Regions from separate parts of the Streptomyces sp. NBC_00386 genome, predicted to be linked through region 3. Evidence: riboswitches for the same ligand, from Rfam matches in the RefSeq annotation. Region 3 holds a riboswitch; each other region holds the start of a gene.

Region 1 (7,524 bases), 1.5 Mb from region 3:
GAGGTCGCCGAACTCGCCGACCGTGCCGACCTGGTGGTCGACGGGCCGCCGGGAGTCGTCCGCCTCCTCGCGGCCCTCGCGGCCGAACTCGCCTGAGCGGGCGGGCGGGCCGCAAGCTGGTTTCGCCCCCTCCGCCCCTACCCGTCCCGTACCCGGGGGCTCCGCCCCCGGACCCCGCTCCTCAAACGCCGGAGGGGCTGAAATTTCCCCGGCCGGGGCTGAAACGTTCCCCGGCCGGGAAACGGAATGTGCTCAGGTTTCCAGTGCCTGGAGTTGGTCCAGGAACCACTGGGCCGGGGGGAGGGCGGTGGCCGCGGCGGCCAGGCGCTTGGTGCGTTCGGCTCGTTCGCCCGGCTGCATGCCGAGCGCCTCGTGCAGCGCCCGCGCCGTCCCGGTCACGTCGTACGGGTTCACGGAGATCGCGTCCTCACCCAGTTCCTCGTACGCCCCGGCCTCCCGCGACAGGACCAGCGCGCAGCCCTCGTCGGAGACGACCGGGATCTCCTTGGCGACGAGGTTCATGCCGTCCCTGATGGGGTTGACGAGGGCGACGTCGGCCAGCCGGTAGGCGGCGAGCGAGCGCGCGAAGTCGTCCTTCACGTGCAGCACCACCGGGGTCCAACCGGGCGTCCCGTACTGGGAGTTGATCTCGTCGGCGACGCGCTGCACCTCGGCCGTGTAGTCCCGGTAGACCGCGAGGTCCTGCCGCGAGGGGTAGGCGAACGCCACGTGGACGACCCGCTCGCGCCACTCGGGGTGGTCGTCGAGCAGCTGCCGGTACGCCAGCAGCCCCCGCACGATGTTCTTGGACAGCTCGGTCCGGTCGACGCGCACGATCGTCCTGCGGCCGGCGCCGATCTCCTCGCGCAGCGCGGCCATCCGTTCCTCGACGTCCGCCCGGTGCGAGCGCTCGCGCAGGAACTCGGCGTCCGCGCCGAGGCCGTGCACACCGACGAGGGTCCGACCGGGCGGGGAGCCGTCGAGGTGCTCGATCTCCGGCCGGTCCTCCGGGGACGAGGCCACCCGGTACCGCTCCGGGGCGGCCGTCTCCACGCAGCGCGTGAAGGCCGTCGCCCACCGCCGGGTCAGGAACGCCACGCGGTCAGCGCCGAGCATGCCGTCCAGCAGTTCCGCGCGGATGTCGTCGGGGAGCATCCGGAAGTAGTCCTCGGGCGCCCACGGGGTGTGGGAGAAGTGGCCGATGCGCAGGTCGGGGCGCAGTTCGCGGAGCATCCCGGGCACGAGGCACAGGTGGTAGTCCTGGACCAGTACGGCCGCGCCCTCGGCCGCCTCCTCGGCCAGCGCCTCGGCGAAGGCCCGGTTGTAGGTCCGGTACGACTCCCACTGGCGCCGGAACTCCGCGTCGAAGACCGGCTCCAGCGGGGTCTGGTAGAGCAGGTGGTGGACGAACCACAGCACGGAGTTGGCGATGCCGTTGTACGCGTCGGCGTGGACCTCGGCGTCGATGGCCAGCATCCGTACGCCGTCCTCGCCGACCCCGCGCCGGACCGCCTCCCGGTCGCCGTCGCCGAGGGCCGAGCACACCCACAGGGCGCCCGCGTCCGGCCCGATCGCCGAGAGTCCCGAGACGAGGCCGCCGCCGCCGCGTCTGGCGTGCAGCGAGTCGTCCTCCCGTACCTCGTAGGTGACCGGGCCGCGGTTGGAGGCGACCAGAATCCTGTGGGCACCATGCGTTGAAGCCATGCCTCGAAACCTAGCCCCGTGTCGAAACGCTCAAACGCGCCCCTTCGGCCGTATGTGATCGCGGCCGTCAGGGCCGGTCTACGCGGCCCTGCGCCGCTGGTACTCGGAGATTTCGCTCATCGGCGGCCTTTCCTCGGTGTCCACCGAGTACGTGCGCGGCTGGAAACCGTCCCGGCCACGCTCGAACTGGGTGAGGGCGGGGCGGATCAGGTGACCGCGGGCCAGCCGGAGCTGCGCGGTGCGGTAGATCGCGGCGGCCATGCGGCCGAGTGCCTGGCCGTCCTGGTGGCGGTGCTTGCGCACCCCGACGTCCACCTGGGCGAGGGCGTCCAGGCCCACCAGGTGCAGGGCGTCGACCAGCATGCCGAGTTCGACGCCGTAGCCGACGGGGAAGGGGAGCTGTTCGAGCAGCGAGCGGCGTGCCGCGTACTCGCCGCCGAGCGGCTGGACGAAGCCCGCGAGCTGCGGCCAGTGCATGTTCAGCAGGGGGCGGGCCATCAGCTCGGTGACCCGGCCGCCCTGTCCCGAGGCGCCGCCCAGCGGGCGGTCGTACATGGCCTTGACCAGGTCGACGCCGGGATCGGTGAGTAGCGGGCCCACGATCCCGGAGACGAAGTCGGACGAGAACTCCTTGAGGTCCGCGTCGATGAAACAGACGATGTCCCCGCTCGTGACGAGGAGCGACCGCCACAGCACCTCGCCCTTGCCGGGCACGGCCGGGATCCGCGGGAGGATGTCGTCGCGGTGCACGACCCTCGCGCCCGCGGCGGCGGCGACCGCGGAGGTGCGGTCGGTCGAGCCGGAGTCGACGACGACGATCTCGTCGACGAGGGGCACCTGCTGCATCAGGTCGTGGCGGATGATCGCGACGATCTCGCCGACCGTCTCCTCCTCGTTGAGCGCGGGCAGCACGACACTGACCGTCGATCCCGTGATGCGTTTCGCGGCCATGATCTTGTGGAGCGGGCGGTCGGTCACGGACCAGGAGCGTGTGCTCAGCCAGCTTTCGACGTCCTTCAGCACGGTCTGCGGCTCCTCACTGTCTGATCACACGCTCTCATCGGCGTGCCCGCTGCGGCCAGCGGCAGATCGATTGCCGTCGTCTCGCGGTTCGGACGACTATCTCAACTGTCCTGGCCTTCGGTTACAGTCTTGAACAACGCGGATGACCATCGCATGTCCTGGATCGTCGGTACGTATCGCGTTCAACAGTTCAACAATCAAATACCGCTCATCCAGAGGGGCAGAGGGATACGGCCCGATGAAGCCCCGGCAACCCTCCAGCCGGTCTCGTACCGATCGATGTCGATCGCGTCGCGAGGCTCCCGGCTCGGGAAGGTGCCAAATCCGTCTCACGGCGAAGTGCGTCGTGAGGAAGATGAGGAAAGGGCCTCGCCTCCATGGCTGCGCAGACAGTTGCAAGTACCACGAACTCCGCCGAAGCGGTGGACCTCGGCCCGGCCGCGGCGCTCTCCTGCCGCGAATGCGGGCACCGCGTCCCGCTCGGCCCGGTCTTCGCCTGCGAGGAGTGTTTCGGCCCGCTGGAGATCGCCTACGACTTCTCGGCCTACGAGACCGAAGAACTCCGCAAGCGCATCGAAGCGGGACCCGCGAACATCTGGCGCTACGCGCCGCTGCTGCCCGTCCCCGCGGACGTGGCGGACAAGCCCAACATCAACCCCGGCTGGACCAAGCTCGTGCAGGCCGACAACCTGGCCCGTGAGCTCGGTGTCGACGCCGGAAAGCTCTTCGTCAAGGACGACTCCGGCAACCCGACGCACTCCTTCAAGGACCGCGTCGTCGCCCAGGCCATCGAAGCGGCCCGCGTCTTCGGCTTCACCACCCTCTCCTGCTCCTCCACGGGCAACCTCGCCGGCGCCGTGGGCGCCGCGGCGGCCCGCGCCGGCTTCCGTTCCTGCGTGTTCATCCCGCACGACCTGGAGCAGGGCAAGGTCGTCATGGCCGCGGTCTACGGCGGCGAGCTCGTCGGCATCCAGGGCAACTACGACGACGTGAACCGCTTCTGCTCCGAGCTGATCGGCGACCCGGCCGGCGAGGGCTGGGGCTTCGTCAACGTCAACCTGCGGCCCTACTACGCCGAGGGCTCCAAGACCCTGGCGTACGAGATCTGCGAGCAGCTCGGCTGGAAGCTCCCCGACCAGCTCGTCGTGCCGATCGCCTCCGGCTCCCAGCTCACGAAGATCGACAAGGGCCTGCAGGAGCTGATCAAGCTCGGGCTCGTCGAGGACAGGCCCTACAAGATCTTCGGCGCCCAGGCCGAGGGCTGCTCCCCGGTGTCCGTCGCCTACAAGGCCGGCCACGACGTCGTACGGCCGCAGAAGCCGGACACCATCGCCAAGTCGCTCGCCATCGGCAACCCCGCGGACGGGCCGTACGTGCTCGACATCGCGCGGCGCACCGGCGGTGCCGTGGAGGACGTGAACGACGAGCAGATCGTCGACGCGATCAAGCTGCTCGCGCGCACCGAGGGCATCTTCGCGGAGACGGCCGGCGGCGTGACCGTCGGCGTCACCCGCAAGCTGATCGAGAACGGTCTCCTCGACCCGACCCTCACCACGGTCGTGCTGAACACCGGCGACGGCCTCAAGACCCTGGACGCGGTGGCCTCGGACACCGGGCTGACCGCGACCATCCGCCCGAACCTCGACTCCTTCCGAGAGGCTGGCCTCGCATCATGAGCGTCAACGTCCGCATCCCCACCATCCTGCGCACCTACACCGGTGGCGCCGCCGAGGTGACGGCCGAGGGCACGACCCTCGCCGAGGTCATCAGCGACCTGGAGAAGAACCACACGGGCATCGCCGCGCGCGTCCTGGACGACCAGGGCAAGCTGCGCCGCTTCGTCAACGTGTACGTCAACGACGACGACGTTCGCTTCGAGCAGGGCCTGGAGACGGCGACTCCGGACGGTGTGGGCGTCTCGATCATTCCGGCCGTCGCCGGAGGCTGATCGTTACCCTCGGTAATGCCGAACACAGTGCGTTCACATAATTGCCCCCTCCGTAAGACAAACGGAGGGGGCAATTCTGTAGGGTTGAGCGCGCTAGAGTTGGGGAAGCCGCTCCAATTTGGATGTTGGTTTCATGCCGGACGCATATGAGTGAGCGTTCGCGGGCCGACAAGAAGTAGCCAAACTGGCTCGCCTTTTTGGGCATTTTATGGCATTTGCGGGGCCCGACTTGCCCCGAATCCTTGCGCATTCTCCGCATATCATTGATCGGCCATGCCCAGAATTCTCGTCCGATTGACCTGTTGCAGAGGGCAGTTGGACAGATACATTCAGCCGCGGTCGACGCGTTCCGGCGCACACCCCCAACCGTTGGGGGGTGAGGTCTGACCCGGATCCGCGAAGTGTGGATCTGTGCAAGGGCCAGTAATAGGGGAGTTAGGCATGGCTCAGGGCACCGTCAAGTGGTTCAACGCGGAGAAGGGGTACGGCTTCATCGCGGTCGACGGTGGTGCGGACGTCTTCGTGCACTACAGCGCGATTCAGATGGACGGCTACCGCACCCTTGAAGAGGGTCAGCGAGTGGAGTTCGAAATCTCGCAGGGCCAGAAGGGTCCGCAGGCGGACATGGTCAAACTCGCCGTCTGATCGGGCGCGAACGACCACCGACGCAACTCACATACGAGGGGCCCGCATCCCACAGGGATGCGGGCCCCTCGTACGTCCCCGGCCACCTCCGGCCGTCCTCCGCTTGTCCTGCGCGCGCCCGCGAGCGTGCCCGTGCGGGGCCGCGCGAGGGCCGCCCTCCAGGGCGCGCGTGGAGGTCGCCCATCGGCCCCGTTTTCGTGAGAGGCGCTTGCACTCGCAGTGGTCGAGTGCTAATCATTGGCGTTAGCACTCTCCCAGTGAGAGTGACAGAACTTGGATCGGGTCAGCGAGGCCCGCGGGCCTGTGGGGCAAGGAACCACAAGGCTTGCAGGCCGTCCGTCGCGGGCGCGGGCACGATCCGGAGCAATCCACCCCGTCCGGGAGGACCACTTCACATGGCCAAGATCATCGCGTTCAACGAGGAGGCACGGCGCGGTCTCGAGCGCGGGATGAACCAGCTCGCTGACGCCGTCAAGGTCACCCTCGGCCCCAAGGGCCGTAACGTCGTCCTCGAGAAGAAGTGGGGCGCCCCCACGATCACCAACGATGGTGTTTCCATCGCCAAGGAGATCGAGCTCGAGGACCCGTACGAGAAGATCGGCGCCGAGCTGGTCAAGGAAGTCGCCAAGAAGACGGACGACGTCGCCGGCGACGGTACGACCACGGCGACCGTGCTGGCCCAGGCGCTCGTGCGCGAGGGTCTGCGCAACGTCGCCGCCGGCGCCAACCCGATGGCCCTCAAGCGCGGTATCGAGAAGGCCGTCGAGGCCGTCTCCGGTGCCCTGCTGGAGCAGGCGAAGGATGTCGAGACCAAGGAGCAGATCGCTTCGACGGCCTCCATCTCCGCCGCCGACACCCAGATCGGCGAGCTCATCGCCGAGGCGATGGACAAGGTCGGCAAGGAAGGCGTCATCACCGTCGAGGAGTCCCAGACCTTCGGTCTGGAGCTGGAGCTCACCGAGGGTATGCGCTTCGACAAGGGCTACATCTCGGCGTACTTCGCCACCGACATGGAGCGTATGGAGGCCGTCCTCGACGACCCGTACATCCTGATCGCGAACTCCAAGATCGCGAACGTGAAGGACCTGCTCCCGCTCCTGGAGAAGGTCATGCAGGGCGGCAAGCCGCTGCTGATCATCGCCGAGGACGTCGAGGGCGAGGCCCTGTCGACCCTGGTCGTCAACAAGATCCGTGGCACCTTCAAGTCCGTCGCCGTCAAGGCTCCGGGCTTCGGTGACCGCCGCAAGGCCATGCTCGGCGACATCGCCATCCTCACGGGCGGCGAGGTCATCTCCGAGGAGGTCGGCCTCAAGCTGGAGAACGCGGGTCTGGACCTGCTGGGCCGCGCCCGCAAGGTCGTCATCACCAAGGACGAGACCACGATCGTCGACGGGTCCGGCTCCGCCGACCAGGTCGCCGGCCGTGTGAACCAGATCCGTGCCGAGATCGAGAACTCGGACTCGGACTACGACCGCGAGAAGCTCCAGGAGCGTCTGGCGAAGCTGGCCGGCGGCGTGGCCGTCATCAAGGCCGGTGCCGCCACCGAGGTCGAGCTCAAGGAGCGCAAGCACCGCATCGAGGACGCCGTTCGCAACGCGAAGGCGGCTGTCGAGGAGGGCATCGTCGCCGGTGGTGGCGTGGCCCTGCTCCAGGCTTCCTCGGTCTTCGAGAAGCTCGAGCTCACGGGTGACGAGGCGACCGGCGCCAACGCCGTGCGTCTCGCCCTGGAGGCCCCGCTCAAGCAGATCGCCGTCAACGGTGGTCTCGAGGGTGGCGTCATCGTCGAGAAGGTGCGCAACCTGCCCGTCGGCCACGGCCTGAACGCCGCGACCGGTGAGTACGTCGACATGATCGCCGAAGGCATCATCGACCCGGCGAAGGTGACCCGTTCCGCTCTGCAGAACGCCGCCTCCATCGCCGCGCTGTTCCTGACCACCGAGGCCGTCATCGCCGACAAGCCGGAGAAGGCCGCTGCCGGCGGCGCTCCGGGCGGCATGCCGGGCGGTGACATGGACTTCTGATCGACCCCGGTCGATCAACCGTCCTGACGTTCCGAGGGCGGCACCTTCCCGCAAGGGGGGTGCCGCCCTCGGGCGTTTCCCGGCCCGCCCCCGGACGGCTCCCGGGGGTACGCCGGGTCCACGACGTGGCCCGGATCACAGGGGTGGGAGCGGGTACGGCGGAATGCCCCGCCCGGTGCGGAG
Region 2 (7,524 bases), 2.6 Mb from region 3:
GTACGAGTTGTAGGGCTTTACGTCGTACAGTCCCGCCTCGCGGAGATAGCGTTCGGCGGAGGGTCGCAGGGTGCCGTCCGGCTCCACCTGGCCGGGGCGCATCAGCGCGTATCCGCCGGCGCCCAGGAACCACCACCCCCTGCGGGCCTGGATCATACGGGCCCCGGCGGCGGGGACGGCGGCGACGGACTGCGTACCGGGCACGGCAACCTCCGGAGCGGGGGCGGGAGTTGGAGGGCTGGCGCGGCCCGGTCGCGGTGGCGTCAGGCGCCACCGCGACCGGGAGGACCGCGCCGGTGGTGAGCCGATCAGGCCTGGTGCTCCTGGTGGACGACGCACCAGGGGGTGTCCTCGTCCTCCTCGGAGTGGGCGATCACCTCGGGCTCGTCGACGGCGGACTCCTGGTGCACGCCGCACCAGGCGACGTTCGACGCGGCGTGCGCGACGACCTCGGGCTCGTCGACGGCGGACTCCTGGTGCACCCCGCACCAGGCGACGTTCGACGCGGCGTGCGCGACGACCTCGGGAGTATCCTCCGCGGGCGTCTCGGTGGTCTCCTCGTTGGGCTCGACGTTCTCGGCCATGATGGTCCTCCATACGACGGGCGTTCGGGACGACGGACGGCAGCGGTGCGCCGACCGGCAGGAAGCTAGGAGGAGGGGGTTCGACACCGGTTCACCGCCGGTTGGCCCGTGGTGAAACCCCTGGTGGGCTCGTGGGCTCAGCCCATGGCGGCCGGCCGGAACCGCGACGGAGACGGCTGTGGGGGCTGCTCCGGGGAGTTCGGACGGTTGCTTTTGCTACTGCGGCGGGGCGATGGCGTCTCGGGGGTGTCGCCGGCGAGACGGGCCGCGTCGGCCGCATACCGGAATCGCACCGGGCGCGAACCGGCGGGCAACCGGCCGTTCCTACGGTGGCCGCCGCACGCTCCGCGACCTCGAGAGGACGCCTCCGTATGGACACCGAGCCCGTCGTCACGGCCGCGCCGTCCGCCCAGCCCGCGGCGGCAGGACGGCAGCGGCTGCCGGAGCCGCTCGGGGCCGCGTTCCTGGCCCGTCCTGAGGAGACGCTGGCCGAGATCCGGGAGACGTGTCCCGTGGCCCGGATCAGGACGCCCGCCGGACGGCCCGCCTGGCTGGTGACCCGTGCCGAGGATGTGCGGGCCGGGTTCCTGGATCCCCGCCTGTCCTTGAGCGGCGGCCACGTTCCCGACCCTGGCGTGCGCCGACGCGCGCTGGACGTGACGCTGGTCAACTACGATCCGCCGGACCACACGCGGATCCGCCGCCTGGCGACTCCGGCCCTCACCCCGGCACGCATGGCCGCCCACCGGGAGCGCATCGAGCAAGCCGCCGGTGAACTGCTCGACGCGGCGGACGCGGCGCGGGGGCAGGGGCCGCTGGAGCTGATGGACGCGTTCGCGCGCCCGTTCGCCTTCCGGTCGCTGTGCGAGGTGTTCGAGGTGCGTGAGGAGGAGCGGGCCGCGCTGTACGAACCGGTGGCGCTCCTCGCGGACAAGGCGGGCTGCTCCGCCCGCGCCGTCGAGGAGAGCGTGGCCCGTATCGACGCGTTCGTCCGCCGCGAGATGGTCCGCCGCGCGGCCGCTCCGGGTGACGACGTCGTCTCGCGCGTCCTCGCGGCATGGCGCCAACAGGGCGGCGCGACCGAGGACGAGGTCGCCTCCCTCCTGGCGATGCTGCTGCTGGCCGGCTTCGACAGCACGGTGCAGGCGATCGGCATGAGCGTGGTGGCGCTGCTGGGCCACCGCGACGTACAGGACTCCCTGCGGGAGGAGCCGTCGCGGATTCCGCGCGCGGTGGACGAGTTGCTGCGCTGGGACACCCCGGGCCCTTTCAGCACCAAGAGGGTGGCGCTGGAGGACGTCCGGTTCGGGGACACGGTCATTCCGGCGGGCAGCGGAGTCCTGCTCTCCGTGGCGGCGGCCAACCACGACCCGCGCTGCCATGCCGACCCCGGCACACTGGACCCGGACCGCAGCACCGCCGGCCGTCATCTCACGTTCGGTCTGGGCCCGCACTACTGTCCCGGATCGGCACTGGCCCGCCTGGAGCTCACGGTGGCCCTGACCGTCGTCCTCGGCCGCTGGCAACGGCTGGAGCCGGCTGTGCCGCTGAACGAACTGGCCTGGGGCGGCGGCTATCTGCACCGCCGTCTGGCCGCACTGCCCGTGCTGCCCCACGGGTCGGTGTGAGGGGACGGCGGAGTGCCTGCTGTCACACCACGCTGACCGGATGCCGTACCACCGCGCCGAACAGGTACCCCTGTGCGTTCGGTACGGCGGTGTCCGGCTGGGTCCGGCCGGCTGTGTCCGTGGCGCGCGCCAGCAGGTGGGTGGCGCCGGGTGTGTCGGGCCGCCAGCCGAGGGACCACCGGGTCCAGGTGCCGGACTGGGGCCGGTCGTGCAGCCGGGCGGGCCGCCAGTTGGCACCGCCGTCCGTACTGACGTCGACCTTGGCGACGCCTCCCGCCCCCGACCATGACCGTCCGTGCAGGACGTGCCTGTTTCCGGCCGTGAACGTGGCCCCGCTCGCCAGCTCGAAGGCGCTCTTCGTGGCCTGCCGGGTCAGCGGAGCGCTCCCGCCCTCGGGGTAGGCGGGGCCGAACAGCCGGTAGAAGGTGGTGTTCCAGGGCGAGTAGAGCGGCTGTGCGGACACTTCGATGTCGCCGACCCACTTGATCGACGCGATCCCCACCCAGGAGGGCACCAACACCCGCACCGGATGACCGTGGTCGTACGGAAGCGGCTCGCCGTTCATCTCGTACGCGAGCAGTACGTCGTCCAGGGCCTTGGCCAGCGGCAGCGGACGTCGTACCCGCCCCAGACTCTCGCCGCCGCTGACGTACTCGGCGTCCAGACCGCGCGGCTGCACGTCCACGGCGCGGGGGGACAGCCCTGCCCTGCGCAGCACGTCACCCAGCCGCACCCCGCGCCAGCGTGCGACGCCGATCGCTCCCAGGGTCCACGCGGTGCCGGTGACCGTCTCCCCCTGTTGCGTCGTGTAGTAGGAGCGGCCGTTCCCTGCGCATTCGACGAACGCGGTCCGGGTGACGGCCGGCAGCGCGCGCAGATCGTCGTACCCGAACTCCACCGGACGGTCCTCGCCGTGGTTGCCGCGCAACCCGCTCCCCCACAGCCGCAGCCGCCAGTCGTCGGCATTCAGGACGGGTGTGGCGGTGTGATTGCGCACGAAGAACAGTTCGTTGGGGGTGTGGTGACCGGTTCCGCGCAGCGCCTCCCACCGGGTCTCGGCGTTGGTGCCGCGCTCGATGAACCACTCGGCGGGCAGCGGCTTGACGATCGGTCTGTCGGCGGCGTGGGCGGGCTGGGGGGTGCCGAGTGCGGTTCCGGCGGCGGCAGCGGTGAGCAGGGTGAGCAGCCGACGGCGGGTGACCCCTTCGGCTCTGGCCTCACCTGCGAGCCACTGGCGCAGCCTGCGGCGGTCGTACTCGGTTTCGTAGCGGCGACCTGCGGGGGTGAGCGAAGGCATGGCGGGTCCTCGTCATAACGGGGCGAGAGGAACGAGAGGGCTCGGCACAAGTCGGCACGGGTATGCGCGAGGTCGACCGGTATGGGCTCAACCGGCTTGTACGGAGCGGAAGTTCGCGGAAGCGCGTGATCAGCCGGTCGTCCGACACAGCGCGGCGGCGACGCGGACGAGGTCCACGGCGCGGCGGCGGGTCAGCGGCTCCGACATCGGCATGGCGGGATGAAAGCACACGGGGCGGAAGGCGTCAACGGAGCATTCGTGCCGGTGAACCGGGCGTCCAGGCAGGTCGGTTGGCGTGGCGGCCGCGACCCGTCGGCCCCGCACCTGACCGGCGGGCCGGCGCGATGGTGTCAATTCCTGAACGCCGACTCTCCCCGCCGTGACGGCGACCGGCCTGTGTCCCCCACGTGACGGCGACCGACGCCCGTGTCGCCCGACACGACCGCGGCCGGCCTCGTGTCCCTGACATGACGGCGGCCGGCCCGTGCTCCCCGGCGGAGTCCGGTGCCGCCATTGACGTACGTCAGAACCGCTCCGTACGATCACGAACGGCATCGAGTGTCAGCGTCAAGCCCTGGCTTGCTGACCGGCAACCCTCCCGCGCGGTGGGGTGCTCCAGGTGAAAGCCCGGCGGGATCAGCGACGATCCGCGCAAGCGCGTGGCCCCATGACCGGGGCCGGAGATGGGGGGAGGACCGTTATGCGACACAGTGGTGACCCTCGTGCCTCCTTCTCCGTCGCCATGGTGTTCTCCCGGCTGGCGCGCCGACGCCACATCGATCTGAAGCGCTCGACCAGCTGCTTCTGTCAGGCCTGACGGCCCTTTCCGCAGCGGAGCGCTGACGGGCTTGCCCGCCGAGGGCCCCGTCCGTGACCAGTGATCGGGGTATGCGTCCCCGTCCGGGTCCCGCCTCCTCCTGCTCCTGCTGATCCTTCGGATCCACCTTCCGCCCGGCCCCTGTCCGCAGGACATTTCCCCCGTCACGGCACCGCGCCGACCGGGCCCGCACGCCTGTGCGTGGCCGTGCCCCGCGCGGTGTCCCGTGCCTGGCGACACAATGAGGAGAACCCTCCGTGAGTGCACTTCCGGATTTCAGATCTCCCCGATGGGCGGCGCTCACCGCCCTTCTCACCACCAGTGTGCTGCTGACGGCCTGCGGGTCGGACACCGGCGGCTCCGGCGCCGGTGACGGCAAGCCGCGTTCCGGCGGAACCCTGACCTTCGCCGTGGGGTCGGACGCCGGCTGTGTGGATCCCCAGCAGGTCGGCAGCAACGACACGATCTACTCGGTGCGCCAGGTCGTGGACTCGCTGACGGACCAGGACCCCAGGACCGGCAAGATCGTGCCGTGGCTGGCGAAGAGCTGGGACATCAGTGCGGACGCGACCGCCTTCACCTTCCACCTGCGCTCGGGTGTCACCTTCAGCGACGGGTCCCCGCTGACCGCCCAGGTGGTCAAGGACAACTTCGACGCGGTGCCGCGTCTCGGTGTCCTGGGGACCCTTGCCGAGGGCTACCTGAGCGGCGCCAAGAGCACCACGGTGGTCGACCCGCTCACCGTCAAGGTCACCTTCCAGCAGCCCAACGCCCAGTTCCTGCAGGCGACTTCCACGCATTCCCTGGGGATCGAGTCGTCGGCGAGCGCGAAGAGGTCACCGCAGCAGAAGTGCAGTGACGGGGTGATCGGATCCGGACCCTTCGTGCTGAAGCGGTACGTGCAGAACCAGTCGATCACCCTGGCCAAGCGCCGCGGCTACGCCTGGGGTTCCTCACGGTGGAACAAGAAGGGCGAGGCGTACCTGGACGAGCTCGTGTTCAAGGTCGTGCCGGAAGCGGGCGTGCGCGCCGGCAGTCTCCGGTCCGGCCAGGTGGACGCGATCGGCAGTGTGGGCCGGGCCGACGAGGCGGCGCTCAAGGGCGGCCAGGTCACCCTCCAGAGGCGGGCCAACCCCGGCATCGTCTTCGGACTCGGCTTCAACAACGCGCGGCCCCTCCTGAAAGATGCCAGGGTCCGCCGGGCGATCCTGTCCGCCATCGACCGCAAGCAGATCGCCGACACCGTCTTCCCCACCGGCACCCGGGCGGCGACCAGCGTCCTCGCACACACCACGCCCGACTACACCAGCCTCGCCCCGGATCTGGCCTTCGACGCGGCCAAGGCGAAGTCCCTTCTGGACGAGGCCGGTTGGAAGGCGGGCGGCGACGGCACGCGCACCAAGGGCGGCAAGAAGCTGAGCCTGACCATCGACTGGGTTCCCAACGCGGCGACCAATCAGCCCGCGTTGGAGCTGATACAGCAGCAGCTGAAGGCTGTGGGAGTTCAGGTGACCCTCAAGCAGCTCCAGCTCACCCAGCTGACACCGACACAGCAGTCGGGCGAATTCGACGCGACATGGGGGAACATCACCCGCGCCGACCCCGACATCCTGCGCAGCTCCTTCTCCACGAAGCTGGCCAACTTCTACCGCGTTCCGGCGAGCGGCCTGGACAGGACCCTGTCCGCGCAGGCCGCGACCACCGACCCGGCGGGGCGCAGCGAACTGGTGGCCCAGGCACAGCAGTCGATCGTGCGCGACGCCTACAACGTGCCGGTGGTGGAGCTGCAGACCCAGCTCGGCCTGTCCACGAAGGTGCACAGCCTCGCCTTCGACGCCTCCAGCCGGATCCAGTTGCACGACACCTGGATCGGCTGACCCGTGCGCGGCTACGTGCTCAAACGGCTCGCGCAGGCGGTCGGGGTGCTGTGGGCGGCGTACACCGTGTCGTTCCTGGTGCTGGACTACCTGCCGGGCGACCCGGTCACCGCGATGGCCGGTGCCGGAATGGACTCGGGGCAGGTCGATCCCCGGCAGATCGCCGCCCTGCGGCACGAGTACGGCTTCGACAAGCCGGTGCTCACGCAGTACGCCGAGTATCTCGGCCGGGCGGTGCGCGGGGACTTCGGCGACTCGGTCGCCACCGGCCGCCCGGTCGCCTCGACACTGGCCGACGCGCTGCCCCAGACCCTCCAACTGACGGCTTCGGCGCTGCTGTTCGCGGTGGTCCTCGGCGGCGGGCTGGCGGTGACGGCCACGTACACCACACGCCGCTGGCTGCGGCAGCTGCTGCTGTCGCTGCCGCCGCTGGGAGTGTCCGTCCCGACGTTCTGGGTGGGGCTCCTGCTCGTCGAGGCGTTCTCCTTCCGGCTGCGCTGGTTCCCCGCGTTCGGCAACGACGGGCCGAAGGGGCTGGTGCTGCCGGCGCTGACCCTCGCGGTCCCGACCGGCGCCCTGATCGCGCAGGTGCTGGCCAAGAGTCTGCTCACCGCGCTCGACCAGCCGTATGTGGAGACCGCCCGCGCGAAGGGCGCGGGCCGCTGGCGGGTCCATCTGCGGCACGCGCTGCGCAACGCCTCCCTGCCGGCGCTGACGGTCGCCGGACTGCTGGTGGGGCAGCTGATCGCCGGTTCGGTCGTCGTCGAGACGGTGTTCTCCCGTGACGGCCTGGGCCGCGTGACCGCGGCGGCCGTCACGGCCCAGGACATCCCGGTGGTCCAGGGGGTGGTGGCGTTCGGCGCACTGATCTTCGTGACGACGAACCTCGTCGTCGACCTGGTCTATCCGCTGCTCGACCCCCGGATCGTGGTGGCCTCGGACAGAAGGGCGCGCATCGCATGAGCCAGAGTCTTGTCGACGACCCCGCCGAGACCGCGCTCGGTCTCGTTCGGCCGGTGGGACCACCGCAGGATCCCGCACCAGGGCGCCGCGTCCGCGTACGGCGGGTGCTGCGGTTCCTGCTGCGCCGCCCTGGTCTGCTGCTGTCGATCGGCGTCCTCGTGCTGGTGGTGCTGGCCTCGTTCCGGCCGCAGCTGTTCACTTCTCGCGATCCGCTGACAGGGGTACCGGCGCAGAACTTCCGCGGCCCGAGCGGCGCGCACTGGTTCGGCACGGACGAGCTGGGGCGCGATGTGTTCTCCCGGGTGGTGCACGGCGCACAGTTGTCCCTGAAGGCCACGCTGATCGCGGTGCTGGTGGC
Region 3 (7,524 bases):
GGGCCGACGGCCGTCTCGGGATCTATTCCCTGGCCAAGTCCAACATGCGCAAGATCTTCCCCGACCACTGGTCGTTCATGTTGGGTGAGGTCTGCCTCTACAGCTTCATCATCATCATCCTCACGGGTGTGTACCTGACCCTGTTCTTCCACCCGTCGATGAACGAGGTGGAGTACCACGGCAGCTACATCCCGCTGCAGGGCCAGCTGATGTCCGAGGCGTTCAACTCGACCATGCACATCTCCTTCGATGTGCGCGGTGGCCTGCTGATCCGTCAGATCCACCACTGGGCCGCGCTGATCTTCCTCGCCGGCATGTTCGTGCACATGATGCGCGTGTTCTTCACGGGTGCGTTCCGCAAGCCGCGTGAGGTCAACTGGGTCTTCGGATTCCTGCTGTTCGTCCTCGGCATGTTCACCGGATTCACCGGTTACTCGCTCCCGGACGACCTGCTCTCCGGCACCGGTGTCCGCTTCATGGAGGGCGCGGTCCTGTCCGTGCCGATCGTGGGCACGTACCTGTCGTTCTTCCTGTTCGGCGGCGAGTTCCCGGGCGGCGACTTCGTTGCCCGCTTCTACTCGGTGCACGTGCTGCTGCTGCCGGGCATCATGCTCGGCCTCGTGGTGGGCCACCTGATCCTGGTCTTCTACCACAAGCACACGCAGTTCGCGGGCCCTGGCAAGACGAACAACAACGTCGTCGGCATGCCGCTGCTGCCGGTCTACATGGCCAAGGCCGGAGGCTTCTTCTTCCTGGTCTTCGGCGTCATCGCGGTCATCGCGGCGATCGCCTCGATCAACCCGATCTGGGCCATGGGTCCGTACCGTCCGGACATGGTGTCCACGGGCGCCCAGCCCGACTGGTACATGGGCTTCTCCGAAGGCCTGATCCGTGTCATGCCGGGCTGGGAGATCAACCTCTGGGGTCACACGCTCGTCCTGGGCGTGTTCATCCCGCTGGTGATCTTCCCGCTGGTCCTGGTCGCGATCGCGGTCTACCCGTTCATCGAGTCCTGGGTCACCGGGGACAAGCGCGAGCACCACATCCTGGACCGCCCGCGCAACGTCCCGACCCGGACCGCGTTCGGTGCCGCCTGGATCAGCTGGTACTTCGTCCTGCTCGTCGGCGGCGGCAACGACATCTGGGCCACGCACTTCCACCTGGCGATCAACTCGATCACCTGGTTCGTGCGCATCGCGTTCTTCGTCGTGCCGGTGCTCACCTTCATCGCCACCAAGCGGATCTGCCTCGGCCTCCAGCGCCGGGACCGGGACAAGGTGCTGCACGGCCGCGAGTCGGGCATCATCAAGCGCCTGCCGCACGGTGAGTTCATCGAGGTCCACGAGCCGCTCAGCCAGGACGCGCTGCACACGCTCACCGCGCACGAGCAGTACAAGCCGGCCGAGATCGGCCCGACGGTCGACGAGAACGGTGTCGAGCGCAAGGTCTCGGGCACGCAGAAGCTGCGCGCCAAGATGAGCCAGGGCTTCTACGGGGAGGAAGGCCAGATCCCCAAGCCCACCGTCGAGGAGTACAAGGAGATCACGAGCGGCCACGGCCACCACTGATCCCCGGCTGTTCGCCACGGCTGGAGCCCCGTCCATGACATGGACGGGGCTCTTTGCCGTCCTCCGGGCTGGATAGGGTGGACTCACCCGGTGGTGCGGGGCGATCCACTCCGCGTCACCCACGACCCGTGTCACCCGCGACAGAGTGACCCACGAACCCAGGAGCGACCATGAGCGCTGTGAACCCCGCTGGAGGCGACACCGCGGCGGGCCGTTCCTGGCCCGCGGTACTGAACGGCCTGCTCGAAGGCCGCGACCAGAGCGCGGACGACACGGCCTGGGCGATGGACCGCATCATGCGCGGCGAGGCGACCGACGCGCAGATCGCCGGGTTCGTGGTGGCCCTGCGGGCCAAGGGCGAGACCGTCCAGGAGATCACCGGACTCGTCCGGGCGATGTACGAGCACGCCAATGTCATCGAGGTGCCCGGACACACCGTCGACATCGTCGGAACGGGCGGCGACGGCGCGAAGACCGTCAACATCTCCACGATGTCCTCGATCGTGGTGGCCGGTACCGGCGCCAAGGTCGTCAAGCACGGCAACCGGGCCGCGTCCTCCGCGTCCGGCGCGTCGGACGTCCTGGAGAAGCTCGGGGTCAATCTCCAACTGCCGGTGAAGCGGGTGGCCGAGGTGGCCGAGGAGGCCGGGATCACGTTCTGCTTCGCGGTCAAGTTCCACCCGGCGCTGCGTCATGTGGCGGCGGCCCGCGGCCAGTTGGGCATCCGGACCACCTTCAACGTGCTCGGGCCGCTGACCAACCCGGCGCGCGTGAAGGCCCAGGCGGTCGGCGTCGCCGATCCCCGGATGGCGCCGATCGTGGCGGGCGTGTTCGCCGAGCGCGGCAACTCCTCGCTCGTCTTCCGCGGCGACGACGGCCTCGACGAGCTGACCACCACCGCGGGCTCCCACGTCTGGGTGGTCCGCGACGGCAAGGTCACCGAGGAGCGCTTCGACCCCCGCGACGTCGGGCTCGACATCGTCCCGGTGGAGGCCTTGCGCGGCGCCGACGCCTCGTACAACGCGGAGGTCGCCCGGCGCGTCCTGGACGGCGAGCGGGGGCCCGTACGGGACGCGGTCCTGCTGAACTCGGCGGCGGCCCTGGTGGCCCTGTCGCCGACCGGCGCACCGCTCGCGGACCAGCTCCGCGACGGAATGGAGAAGGCGGTCGAGTCGATCGACTCCGGCGCCGCGAAGCGCACCCTGGAGCGCTGGGTGGCCGCCAGCAACGCCTGATCCACCGGTGACACGGAGCGAGGCGCAGTCCAGAATCCGGACTGCGCCTTGCGCGTGGAAGATCCTCTGGCAAGATGCTGTACCAGGTCATGAGTGACAGCCATCAGGCCCCGGCCGGCTGTCCGGCAACCCTCCGTCCGTGGCGGGGTGCCCCGGGTGAAGACCAGGTCGTAGGCAGCGAGGCCTACGGCAAGCGCGGACCCCTCCCGCCCTCCGGGCGGACGCAACCAGGGGTCCTGGTCGTTCGAGGGAGCCTTCTGTGAGCAAGCGAATGCGGTAGGGCGTAGAGCCCCGCCTCCGCACACCCTTTTCACCTTTTCCCGCGCCGAGCCCAGCCCTGCCTCCGGGCGGCCGGCTCGCGCGGTGATCCCGCATGCCTCTCACAGGAGCTCGCCATGTCTGTCTCCACCGTTGCCGCCGACCAGACCGTTTGTGCCCCCCTGGCCGTTCTGGGCCGGGATGTCACCGTCCCGCTCGTCACCGGCGGCGAGGTGACCTACGCGGCCCTCGACTACGCCGCCAGCGCGCCCGCCCTCCAGCGGGTGTGGGACGACGTGGCCGCGTACGCGCCCTACTACGGCAGCGTCCACCGGGGCGCCGGCTACCTCTCGCAGCTCTCCACCGACCTCTTCGAGAACGCCCGCAGGACCGTCGAGGAGTTCCTCGACTGCCGCGCCGGTGACCAGGTGGTCTTCACCCGCTCCACCACCGACTCGCTCAACCTGCTCGCCGCCGCGCTCCCGGCCGACTGCCAGGTCTTCGTCTTCGAGACCGAGCACCACGCCTCCCTGCTGCCCTGGCGCGACGCCCGGGTGACGTACCTGAACGCCCCGCGGACCCCGGGCGAGGCCGTCGACACCCTGGAGCACGCCCTCGCCGCCCGCACTGTGTCCATTGAAGGGGGCTACGGACCGGCCCTGGTCTGCGTCACCGGCGCCTCGAACGTCACCGGGGAGCTGTGGCCGGTGCGGGAGCTGGCCGCCGCCGCGCACGCCCACGGCGCCCGCATCGTCCTCGACGCCGCGCAGCTCGCCCCGCACCACCCGGTGTCGGTCCAGGACCTCGACGTCGACTGGGTCGCCTTCTCCGGGCACAAGCTGTACGCGCCGTTCGGCTCCGGTGTCCTCGCGGGCCGCTCCGACTGGCTGCGCGAGGCCGACCCGTACCTCGCGGGCGGCGGGGCCAGCCGCAAGGTCACCCGGCGCGCGGACGGCGGCGTGGACGTGGAGTGGCACGACAGCGCCGCCCGGCACGAGGCCGGCTCGCCGAACGTCATCGGGGCCTACGCGATCGCCTCGGCCTGCAAGGCGCTCACCGAGGAGGGCTTCGACAGCCTTCTCGCCCGTGAGCGGCACCTGATCCGTACCGTCCGCGCGGGCCTCGCCGAGGTCCCCGAGGTCCGGGTCCTCTCCCTCTTCGGCGACGACGCCCCGCGGGTCGGCGTCATCTCCTTCGTCGTCGAGGGCTGGAACAGCTCGCACTTCGCGGCCGCGCTCTCCGCCGAGTACGGCATCGGCGTCCGCGACGGCCTCTTCTGCGCACACCCGCTCGTCCGCACGCTGCTCGGCAGTGCCCCGGAGACCCAGGGGGAGTGCGGAGCCCCCGAGGCGGCGCCCGGGGAGAAGTCCCTCAACGCCATCCGCGTCAGCTTCGGCGCCGGTACCCCCGACGAGCACGTCGAGCGCTTCGTCCGCGCGGTGCGCGAGCTCGTCAGGGACGGCGCGCGCTGGCAGTACCGCACCGAGGACGGCCGCTGCGTCCCGGCGGTCTGACGCCCACGGCGGCTTCGCCCGGAGGCGGTGCCGCGTCGGTCAGGAGTCGAGACCGATCGCGAACGCCGCCTCCAGGTCGTGCTGGGAGTACGTACGGAACGCCACGTGGGTGTCCGTCGCCTCGACGCCCGGGATCTTGCTGATCCTGCCGGGGATGACGTCCGCCAGGTCGTCGTGGGCCTGGACCCGGACCATGGCGATCAGGTCGTAGGTACCCGTGACGGAGAAGACCTCGCTGACGCTCTCCAGCGACGCGATCGACTCGGCGATCTCGGGGATGCGGTCCACGCTGGTCTTGATGAGGACGATCGCGGTGATCACGGCTGGTTCTCTCCCTAGGGGCCGCTGCTGGGGATCTCACCCTACTCGCGGTCCACCTGGCCCGGCCGCTCCACCGGGGGCCCCGGCAGCACCCCCCGAACGGGCGCGAGCGGCCTTCGGGGCCGGAACCGCGCCCACGCGTAGACGAAACCCAGGGAGAAGCCCACGAGGTGGGCCAGATAGGCGACTCCGGGGCCCGGGGAGCTGCGGCCGGCCGCCAGCCACTGGAGCGTGAACCAGAACGGCAGCACCACCCAGGCGGGGAACCGCAGCGGCAGGAAGAACAGGAACGGGAAGAGACTGGTCACCCGGGCCCTGGGGAACAGGTACAGGAACGCGCCGAGCACCGCGGAGATCGCCCCGGAGGCCCCGACCAGGGACTGCGGCGAGGTCGCGTTGGCGGCGGCGTAGCCGAGCAGGGCCAGATATCCGCAGCCCAGGTAGAAGAGGGCGAACTCCAGATGGCCCATGCGCTCCTCGGTCATGAGCCCGAAGACGTAGAAGAAGAGCATGTTGCCCAGGAGATGGAGCCAGCTTCCGTGGATGAACAGGGCGGTCGCGGGGGTGAGCGCCTCGCCGGGGGCCCCGCCGAACAGACCGGCCGGCACCACGCCCCAGCGGCGGAAATAGGCCCGCTGCGCGACCAGCAGCTCGTCCCCGGTGCCGTACGCGGGATCCAGACCCGAGGCGGGACCGATCACGAAGATCAGACAGCACAGGACGATCAGTCCGTACGTCACCGGCGCCGACCGGCCCCGCAGCGCCCTGCCGACCGTCGCACTCCAATTGCCGATCATGGTGCAGAGCATGACGTAACCGCGCCGATGTATACAGACCGCCTCGCCGCCGCGGACGGCCGGGCGTCGAGTACCCGCCAGGCCGTAGGGTTACGAGCCATAGCACCGGGAAACCGGCGCCGGACGGACACGAGAAGGAAAGCGGCTGCCCTATGACAGTTCCCCTGCCCGATGCCAAGACCCGCTGGCGCTGCGCCCTCTGCGGCAACCTCACGCGTTTCGACGTGACCCGCTCGTCGAAGGTCGTCGAGTATGTGCACCTGGACCTGGCCGGTGAGCCCAAGGTCGAGGAGCGCGAGGTGGTCAGTGAGACCATCGAGTCGGTGCGGTGTCGTTGGTGCAACGCGGTGGATCAGGTCGAACTGGTGGACAGGCCGGGCGCCGGCTCCTGAGGGAGCGGGCCCCGCACGGATATTGGGGTGAACGGATGGTGGAGACCACGGGTGGGGAGCCGGACGACGGCACCGCCGAGGTGCTCGACCGTCCGCTGCCCGACGGCGTGCGCCGACGCGTCGTACAGATCGTCTCGGACGGCTTCGGCGGGCTGACGGTGTCCGAACTGCCCGTACAATTGCGGCAGTACGCCCGGTTCGCCCCGAATCGCCGCGCCAAGTTCGCCGGCAACGCGATGGCCTCGGCGTTGGAGACGGACCCGCTGTTCAGGCAGCGCATCGCCGAGAAGCTCAGAGAGGTCCAGCCGGAGCTCGTCGGCGCTCTCGACTCGGGCGCGCCGTCCCCGGCCGCGGATCCGCTGGACGTGGCGGCCGCGGCCTATGTCGTGCGTCCCGCCGGCTGGGTGAAGCTGGTGACCGCCGCGGGCGAGGAGGCCCTGCGGGCGGACGCCGAGCGCGCCGGTGAGGAGAGCCGCGCCGAACTGGACCGGCTGCGCGCGGAACTCGCGGAGGCCCGCGGGCAGACCCGTGCCGAGACCGAACGGCTGCGCGCGGAACTGGAAGCGGCCCGCAAGGAAGCGGAATCGCTTCACCGCAAGCTGCGCGGGGCCCTCAGCGACGTCAAGCGCGGTGAGGCGGCCCTGCGCAAGCTCCAGGCCGAGACGGACGGGGCGAAGGCGGAGAACCAGGCGCAGGTGTCCGCGGCCGAGAGCGAGGCGCGGCGGCTCAAGGCGCGCCTCTCGGAGGCCGAGGCGGCCCTGGAGGCCACCCGCAAGGCGGCCCGGGAGGGGCGCAGCGTCGAGGACATGCGGGTGCGGCTGCTGCTCGACACCGTGCTGGAGGCGGCCCAGGGGCTGCGCCGGGAACTGGCGTTGCCTCCCGTCTCGGTGCGGCCCGCGGAGACGGTCGAGGCGGTCGAGCCGGGACGGATGACCCCGAAGGACATCGCCGCCCGCGCGCTGTCCGAGAACGACCCGGCGATCCTGGACCAGTTGCTCGCGCTGCCCCAGGCGCATCTGGTCGTCGACGGCTACAACGTCACCAAGACCGGCTATCCCCAGATGCCGCTGGAGAAGCAGCGGCTGCGGCTGCTCGGACAGCTCTCGCAACTGGCCGCGCAGACCGGCGCCGAGGTCACCTGCGTCTTCGACGGGGCCGAACTGGCCGCGCCGGTGCTGCTCGCGCCTCCGCGCGGGGTGCGCGTGCTGTTCTCCAAGCCCGGTGTCACGGCCGACGAGCTGATCCGTCAGCTCGTGCGGGCCGAGCCGCCCGGCCGGCCGGTCATCGTGGTCTCGACCGACCGGGAGGTCGCGGACGGGATCGCCAAGGCGGGCGCCCGGCCGGTGGCGTCCGTGGTGCTCCTCAAGCGCTTCTCGCGCGGCTGAGCGACTCCCGCGGGCACGTTCCCGTCGCACGTCCTCTCCCCGCGATTTCCTCGG
Region 4 (7,524 bases), 2.3 Mb from region 3:
ACCGAGGACGACCGTCACCTCACCGGGCCGCACGGTCAACTCCACACCGTCCAGAACCCGTTGGGCTCCGTACCACTTGTGCACATCGTGCACCTCGACCGCGGCCGGCTCGACCTGGAGCGCTCCGGCGCTCTCGGCGGTCGCGGTGGCGTCCGCCGCCCGGGCGGAGGCGGTCGACGCGACTTCCGCCGCGTCGGCGGCCGGGGCCGTCCGAGTCCTCACTGTCGTCAGATGCGTCTCGCCGCTCATATCGCCGTCTCCCTCCGGAACCGGGCCCGCACGTCACGCAGAGCGTTCCGCGCCTTCTGCAACGGGGTCGGCGGCAGGGTGCGCAGCGCGCCCCGCGAGTAGTACCGCTCGACGTAGAACTGGATGACGGACACGACGCTGGTGAGGATCAGGTACCAGGCGGTGGCCACGAGGAGCAGCGGCACGATGTCGCCGGGGTAGGTGCTGCCCATGCTCTGCACGGAGCCGAACAGGTCCAGCAGGGACACGTAGAAGACCAGCGAGGTGCCCTTGATCAGGCCGATCAACTGGTTCACGTAGTTGGGGGTGATGGAGCGCAGTGCCTGCGGGAAGACGATCTTCGCGAACTGGTACCGCTTCGGCAGCCCCAGGGCGGAGGCCGCCTCGTGCTGGCCCTGGTCGACGGAGAGAACGCCGCCGCGTACCACTTCGGAGGCGTACGCCGCTTCGTTCAGGCTCAGTCCTACGACGGCGACGGCCATGTCGGTGGCCAGGCGGGACTCGTCGAAGGTGAAGAAGGCCGGCCCGAACGGAACGCCCACGCTCAACGTCTGGTACAGCGCGCTGAAGTTGTAGAGGAACAGCAGGACCACGATCAGCGGCACCGATCGGAACAGCCAGGTGTAGACCCAGCTCACCGCGCGCAGCACCGGGCTCCGGGAGAGCCTGGCCAGAGCCAGCACGATACCGCCGAGAAGGCCCAACACGGCGCTGTAGAGGGCCACTTCGAGGGTGATGAGAAGGCCGTCGAGAATGGTGGGGCGGAAGAACCAGTACTGGAACCGATCCCACTGGTAGAAGGGGTTGGTCACCAGGCCGTGGGCGATCTGGGCGGCCAGCACGAGTACGACGGCCGTGATGATCCAGCGGCCGGGACGCCGGAGCGGAAGGACTCGTTGGGCCGCCAGAGGCTTGGGTGCGGCGGGGAGGTCGGTACGGGGGATCGCCTCTGCGGGCGCCGCTGATCCGAAGGACACAGCGCTGCCGGAAGGTTGACTCATGGAGAGCTCCAGCGGATTCGGACACCCCGGACCACGGAGCGGCAGCGCCACGCCGAGCGGGACGGCTCAGTACGCGGCGAGGCACGGGCACACGTGGAACGGGGGCTGAACGGGAAAGGACACATCGCGACAGCGGTGGTCGTCGAAAACTCGAAGAGCCGTCAGCCCCTGGTCGTCAAAGACCCGAAGGGGCGGTCAGCCTCGGCTGAGGGAGCGACACATGCCCGTACAGAGGGCGCTGTTGACGCGCAGCAGGTCCACGGAGCGGTCGGCGCACAGCACATCGCGGCCGAGGCGCCGCCATGCGGCCGTCCCGTCAGCTGTGTGCATCGCCGTCACCATTTCTACTCCGGCCGAAAAGGCATCCTGTAGTGGGCCGCAGGTTAGGCCCGCCCCGAAAACAATGTCAATGCGGGTGACCACCAGGTGAGACCGCACGTGCGGCCTCCTTGACGGCACAACAGAGCGCACCGAGACTGGCATGGACGGTCACGATTGTCAGCGCCCACGGTGCGGGTTCGCCCGCTCCGGTGGTCATCGGCCCCGGCCCGCTGACAGGCAACCCTTCCACCGCGACGGGGTGCCCCGGGTGACGACCGGGTCCCGCCGGTGCGGCGGGACAAGAGCGGTCTCGCGTCTCGCGAGCCCCGGAGTCGGGACCGGTGGGAATGCCAAGGAACGGCTTGACGAGGCGCCTGCACATCGATCTGTTGCGTGTCTCCAGCGCTTACTGATCCGCTGCCGGTCCGTGCGATCCGGACCGGTGCGACCAGCGCAGTCAATCCGCATTCGGCCGCCGGTGCCCACAAAGCGGCGGTGGCTTCCTTCTTCCCCCAGGGAGAGTCATGCCCGAGACAGCTTCGCGCACGTCCAGCACTGCCAACGCACGCCCCTGTGAGCAGGTTTCGTTCCCCTCGGCCCTTCGCCTCCAGCCGACGGCGACACCGTCCGTCCTCCCCCACCGCGTCGACAGCCGCATCGGTGTCGGTCTCGCCGGCGGCTTCTACCCGGCTCCACACCGCTACGAGCTGTATCTGTCGCGGAGTTGTCCGTTCTCGCTGCGTATCGCCATCACCCTCGAACTGCTCGGCCTTCGGGACTCGGTCGCCACCACACTCCTGGCGGACCCCGCGCGGACACCCGACGCCTTCGCCTCACTGCGCCGCGCCTACGAGGCCACCGAGTACCACTTCGACGGACCGCTCACCGCTCCCGCCCTGTGCGACCGGTGGAGCGGACGCATCGTCAGCAACCACCCGCCCGCCATCCTCCGCGATCTGGCCGGACTGTTCTCCGGTCACACCACGACGAGCCCCTCCGCGCTCTGCCCTCCGTCCCTCGCCGCCGACATCGAAGCCCTCCGCGATCTGCTGGACCGCGATGTCACCCCGTCCGCCCCGTCCTCGGAACTAGCGGCGGCCCTGGAACTGTTGGACTGTCAACTCGCCGCGAAGCCCTACGTGTTGGGCGACTCCCTCACGGCGGCGGACGTGGACGTATGGACGGCTCTGACCGGGCTGGGCCCCTGCGACGCCCTCCGCTCGCGTCCCCGGCTCCGGGACTACGTACGCCGTCTCGGCGATCACCCCGCCTTCCGGCACGGGAGTGATGCGGTGCCCCTGTCGGCGGACGTCTGACGCTCCCGCCGGAACCGGGCCTGCCGGGCAGGCGGACGGTGACTCGCGCGGACGGCGAGCGCCGGGCCGGAAACACCGGCCCGGCGGCCGCGCGGATCACTCGCGCGGAACCAGCAGAATGCTCACGCCCCTCAGGGTGGAGGCCCAGTGCCGGCCCTGTTCCAGGACCTCGCGCCCCGGTCCCATAATCTGCTCCTGGAGGAGCAGCGCCGACTCGCGGAGTTCCTCCCACGGCTCCGGTACCTCGAAGGCACGCCGGGACCGCTCCACGGAGCCGATCAGGGCACGGCAGGCCGCCTCGACGTCCGCGACGTTCTGGCCGGCCGATCCGACACCCTCGAGCGACCAGGTCATCCACAGGCGGCCCATGGCATCACTCTGTCCCATCCCCGGATACGACGCATGCCCGATGCCACCTCTCGCCGCCGCGACTCTCCTCCCCCGGCCGCCCAGAAGCCGGACCAAGCCCTGCGTCCCCGTGAAGCCGACGACGCCGGGCAACGCCTGCGGACCTGTTGTCCGGATCATGCGGCGGGCTCCTCGACCCGATCGGCCTACGCGTAGCGGGAACACGCGACCGACCGGCGCGTAGCCAATCCCGGCGAAAGCCGTCTCCTCAGGGCGTGTCCCGTACCGCGCAGCGGCGTGTCCGCACTTCGATGTGGATTCCAGGGCCTCGCGAGCCGAGCGCCGGCGAATCGCGGACCGGGCCGCCCCGCCCTCCGTGCCCGCTTCCCGGCCGGCCCGGCGCACCCGTCACCCCACAGGACCCGGTCCAGGCAGGCACCTCCATGGAACCCGCACCTCCCGTTCCCCGGCCGCCCTCACACCGGCCGTCCCCGGCGTCAGGTCCACCCGCGTCCGGCGGCTCCGCCGGTCCCCCACGGCTGGGCTGGCTGGACGCCCTGCGCGGGATCGCCGCGCTCCTCGTGGCGGTCGACCACTCGTCGTACGCCTTCATGGCGGAGTTCCGTGAGCAGCTGATGCCCCAGCTGAACATCGGCCGGTACGGCGTCATGGTGTTCTTCCTGGTGAGCGGCTACGTCATCCCCGCCTCGCTCGAGCGCCGGGGCTGTGTGAGGACCTTCTGGATCGGGCGGGCCTTTCGCGTCTACCCGCTGTGGGCCGCCGTGGTGGGCTCGGTCCTCGCGCTGGATCTGCTGGGCGTCGCGCACCTGGGGGCTCGCTTCGACGGGCGGAATCCCGTCACGGTGGCCGTCGCGCACGTCACCCTGCTCCAGGAACTGCTGGGGACGCCGAGTGTCGTCCTCGTCCTGTGGACGCTGTCGTACGAGCTGGCGTTCTACCTGCTGGTCGTCGCCCTGTTCACGGTCCGGCTGCACCGGCGCTCGGCGACGGTCGCGGTGGTTCTGGGAGCGCTGGCCGCCGTGAGCGCGACGGCGGCGTTCGTGCCGCGGGCGTCGGCGCTCTCGTCCGCGGTCGGTACCGGACCGCTCGTCGCGCTCGCCGCGACGGCGCTGGTGTTCGCCGTCCTCTGCGGAAGTTCCACGACGTCCGCGCTGCGTGTGCCGGGGGCCGTGGCGGGAGGCGTCCTCGCGCTGGTCCTGGTCCCCTTCAACGGCACCGTTCCCCTCTGGGAAGGCCTGGTGATCCTGGCGGTGATATTCCTCGGCACCGCCGTCCGGCGGGCGGAAGGCGGGGAGATCACCTGGCCATGCGCGGCCCGCACCGCCGCCGTCGTGCTGATCTGCGCCGTGGGGAGTGCGTACGAGCACGGCGCGGCGACCCACTTCGCACGGCGCGGCTGGATCACCGCGTTCCTGCTGGCCGTACTCACCTTCGGCGTGGCCCTCGCGCTGCGCCGCCGGAGATTTCCGCGCGCGCTGACCCGGTTGGGGACGGTCAGCTACTCGGTGTACCTGGTGCATCCGGCCCTGCTGGCGGTGAGCGGCAGCGTGATCGGCCGGTACCGCCGCGACAGTCCCGTACTCGAAGCGGCGTTCCTCGCCGTGCTGCTGCCGTTGGCAGCGCTGACCCATCGCCTCGTCGAGGTGCCGGGTCAGGCCCGGGGCCGGAAACGGATCCGCCGCATGCGTTCGACGTGACCCGTCCACGCGCGGCCCACAGGAGAGATCTCCGGGGAACGGGCGGCAACCTTTTCGCTTCCGGCGGCCACTGATGGACACATCACCGGCTCGATCCTCCGAACGGATGCGCATGAAGGAAACGAGGCAGGCCGCGCGACGGCGCGGACGTCGGCGGACGCTGTGGGCCCTCACCCCGGTCGCCCTGGTCGCGGTCGGTGCTCTGGTCTGTCTGGCCGTGGCGTTCCGCCCCGGTCACCGGGCCGATACGGGACACCCGGCGGTCTCGACCGCCGCCGGTTCCCGGGGGACCGCGGCTCCCGGCCGGGGGTCCCCGGCCGGATCGACGTCCCCCACGGTGACCCGGTCGCCCGGCTCGGCCGTCTCCCCGACCGAGACGGCCCGCCCCTCCACGGCGTCTGCGCGGCCGTCGACCCCGGACGCCTCCCGGACCACGGCGACGACAGCCGCGCTGGCGGGACGGATCCGCCCGGGGGTCGGTTACCGGGGAGTGGCGACCACGTACGACGCCGGAACCGGCGACGGCGCCTGCTCCTACGGTCCGAGCGGCGATCTCATGACGGCGGCGATGAACCACACGGACTACGAGACGTCCAAGGCGTGCGGGGCCTACGTACTGGTGCGCGCGGCCGGCGGCGCGACCGTCACGGTCCGGATCACCAACGAATGCCCGACGGGCTGCGCCCCCGGGCAGCTCGACCTCAGCGCACAGGCGTTCGCCCGGCTCGCGAACCCGGTGGCCGGCCGGATCCCGATCACGTGGAAGCTGCTGAGTCCCGGCGATTCCGGCACGGTCGCGCTTCGCTACAAGACCGGGTCCAGCCGCTACTGGTGCGCGGTCCAGGTGATCGGCCACCGGAATCCGGTGGCCCGGCTGGAACTGCGAGCCGACGGCGGATGGCGGCTGCTGCCTCGCACCGACTACAACTACTTCCTCGCCGAGGACGGCGGCGGGTGCGGCGGCACGATCAGGATCACCGACATCTACGGTGAACGCCTGACCGTCGACGGCATCGCGCTGCGCCCCGGCAGCGCGCAGACGACCCGGCTCCAGTTCGCCCGGCACTGAGGAGTGCGCCCCGTCGCACGCCGGGGCGCATCCGAGGTGAAGGCGTCCTCGCCGGAACGGCCTACTCCGCGCCCCTGCCGCAGCGCACACCCGCGGCAGGCGGCCGGGGCGGGGAGGGAACGGTGACGGAGCCACCGCCCGCGGCCACCGCCGACGCCGGCTCGACCGAGGCCGGCATACGGAGCAGCAGCAGGGCCGCGTCGTCGTGCAGCCGGCCACCCACATGGGCCTGGAGCTCGGCGTCGAGCGCGGCGAGCGTGGAGGCCGGCTCGTCGGACACGTGCCGTGCCAGCCCTTCCGCGAGGGCGTAGAACTCCCGACCGTGGTCACGGGCCTCGGTGACCCCGTCGGTGTACAGCAGGAGCTGGTCGCCGTCGGCGAGCGGCAGCACCTGGAGGCTCGGGGTCTCCCCCGTCAGGGCCCGCAGCCCGAGCGGCGGAGCGGGATTGACGGGGTCGACCGACGCGACGCTCCCGGACGCGCGGACATGCAGCGGAGGCGCGTGACCGCAGTTGACGACCTCCAGCCGGCCCGGTTCCGGGTACCCGGCGACCACGGCGGTCACGAAGTCGTCGTAGCCCAGGTTGCGCGCCAGACTCCGCTCGATCCGGGTGACGACGGTGAGGAGATCGGGCTCGTCGTAGGCCGCCTCACGGAAGACGCCGAGCACGAGCGCGGCCGTGCCCACGGCCGGCAGTCCCTTGCCCCGGACATCGCCGATGATCATGCGGACCCCGTACGGCGTGGGCACCAGCGCGTAGAGATCCCCGCCGATCCGGGCCTCGGCCGCGGCGGCGCTGTAGCGGACGGCCACCTGGAACGGTCCGACACTCGACGGTATGGGAGCGAGCACAGCGTGCTGGGCGGCCTCCGCGACGGAGCGGACGGCCGCGAGGACCCGCTCCCGGCGCCAGCGCAGCGCGCTGGCCAGGGCGCTCGCCAGCGTGACGGCCGCCAGGGCGGACAGGACGGCCATGAGCTCGGCACCCGGAACGCCGTCCCGGATGCCGAGCACCGCGCTCAGCGTCGCGGCCAGCAGACCGACGCACAGAACTCCGAACGGCCGGCTGGTGGTGGCAGCCAGCGCGGGCCCTGCGGCCAGCAGCGGCAGCCAGATGATCCCCGCTCCCCCGGCCAGGTCGGCGAGCACGATGGCACCGACGACCAGTAAAGGCAGCACCGGGGTGCCGAAGGCCAGATGGGCGGCGCGCTTGCGGGCCGCCGCGCCGGAACCGACGCCCCCGTTCCTGAACGTCCGTTTCGGCCAGTGCTCGCTACCGTGCTCTCGGGCCTGACTCATGTTCGTCCGCAGTCCTCACCTGGGTTCATCCCTGAAATGTCCGGTTGATCCAGGAAAGACGTTCGAGGCGTGATCCACAAGCACGGAGATTTCAGATAGTGAGTGACAGGCCCCTGGTCACCCGGTTCGCGGTCGGGATCAGCCGCGTCAGGACTTTGTCGAGCCGGGACAGCTGCGCGGCGGGGAGCGAGACGCCGAGTGA

Evidence for each region. A riboswitch is a leader RNA that binds a small molecule or an ion and turns the genes downstream of it on or off. The one in region 3 is predicted to bind S-adenosylmethionine.
Region 1: it holds a riboswitch for S-adenosylmethionine, as region 3 does, so the genes downstream of both, thrC (threonine synthase) here and OG780_RS29830 (aminotransferase class V-fold PLP-dependent enzyme) in region 3, are expected to answer to the same signal.
Region 2: it holds a riboswitch for S-adenosylmethionine, as region 3 does, so the genes downstream of both, OG780_RS41195 (ABC transporter substrate-binding protein) here and OG780_RS29830 (aminotransferase class V-fold PLP-dependent enzyme) in region 3, are expected to answer to the same signal.
Region 4: it holds a riboswitch for S-adenosylmethionine, as region 3 does, so the genes downstream of both, OG780_RS44780 (putative leader peptide) here and OG780_RS29830 (aminotransferase class V-fold PLP-dependent enzyme) in region 3, are expected to answer to the same signal.

The regions. Positions count from the first base shown of each region.
Region 1 is NZ_CP107950.1:5,291,178-5,298,701, forward strand. Features, by position in the region: gene otsB (trehalose-phosphatase) at 1-96, shown strand, start outside; gene OG780_RS23370 (alpha,alpha-trehalose-phosphate synthase (UDP-forming)) at 253-1,704, opposite strand; gene OG780_RS23375 (glucosyl-3-phosphoglycerate synthase) at 1,783-2,727, opposite strand; SAM riboswitch class I at 2,933-3,089, shown strand; gene thrC (threonine synthase) at 3,105-4,403, shown strand; gene OG780_RS23385 (MoaD/ThiS family protein) at 4,400-4,675, shown strand; gene OG780_RS23390 (cold-shock protein) at 5,117-5,320, shown strand; gene groL (chaperonin GroEL) at 5,716-7,341, shown strand.
Region 2 is NZ_CP107950.1:9,413,405-9,420,928, reverse strand. Features, by position in the region: gene OG780_RS41215 (radical SAM protein) at 1-204, opposite strand, end outside; gene OG780_RS41210 (hypothetical protein) at 309-584, opposite strand; gene OG780_RS41205 (cytochrome P450) at 956-2,212, shown strand; gene OG780_RS41200 (sulfite oxidase) at 2,235-3,509, opposite strand; SAM riboswitch class IV at 4,060-4,173, shown strand; gene OG780_RS41195 (ABC transporter substrate-binding protein) at 4,584-6,203, shown strand; gene OG780_RS41190 (ABC transporter permease) at 6,207-7,166, shown strand; gene OG780_RS41185 (ABC transporter permease) at 7,163-7,524, shown strand, end outside.
Region 3 is NZ_CP107950.1:6,802,167-6,809,690, forward strand. Features, by position in the region: gene qcrB (cytochrome bc1 complex cytochrome b subunit) at 1-1,568, shown strand, start outside; gene trpD (anthranilate phosphoribosyltransferase) at 1,739-2,803, shown strand; SAM riboswitch class IV at 2,889-3,005, shown strand; gene OG780_RS29830 (aminotransferase class V-fold PLP-dependent enzyme) at 3,199-4,575, shown strand; gene OG780_RS29835 (Lrp/AsnC family transcriptional regulator) at 4,615-4,896, opposite strand; gene OG780_RS29840 (rhomboid family intramembrane serine protease) at 4,938-5,693, opposite strand; gene OG780_RS29845 (hypothetical protein) at 5,846-6,085, shown strand; gene OG780_RS29850 (NYN domain-containing protein) at 6,121-7,470, shown strand.
Region 4 is NZ_CP107950.1:9,092,146-9,099,669, reverse strand. Features, by position in the region: gene OG780_RS39825 (amino acid ABC transporter ATP-binding protein) at 1-249, opposite strand, end outside; gene OG780_RS39820 (amino acid ABC transporter permease) at 246-1,250, opposite strand; gene OG780_RS39815 (hypothetical protein) at 1,446-1,580, opposite strand; SAM riboswitch class IV at 1,738-1,882, shown strand; gene OG780_RS44780 (putative leader peptide) at 1,919-1,984, shown strand; gene OG780_RS39810 (glutathione S-transferase C-terminal domain-containing protein) at 2,096-2,887, shown strand; gene OG780_RS39805 (hypothetical protein) at 2,984-3,274, opposite strand; gene OG780_RS39800 (acyltransferase family protein) at 3,679-4,953, shown strand; gene OG780_RS39795 (expansin EXLX1 family cellulose-binding protein) at 5,066-6,022, shown strand; gene OG780_RS39790 (PP2C family protein-serine/threonine phosphatase) at 6,084-7,322, opposite strand; gene OG780_RS39785 (IclR family transcriptional regulator) at 7,414-7,524, opposite strand, start outside.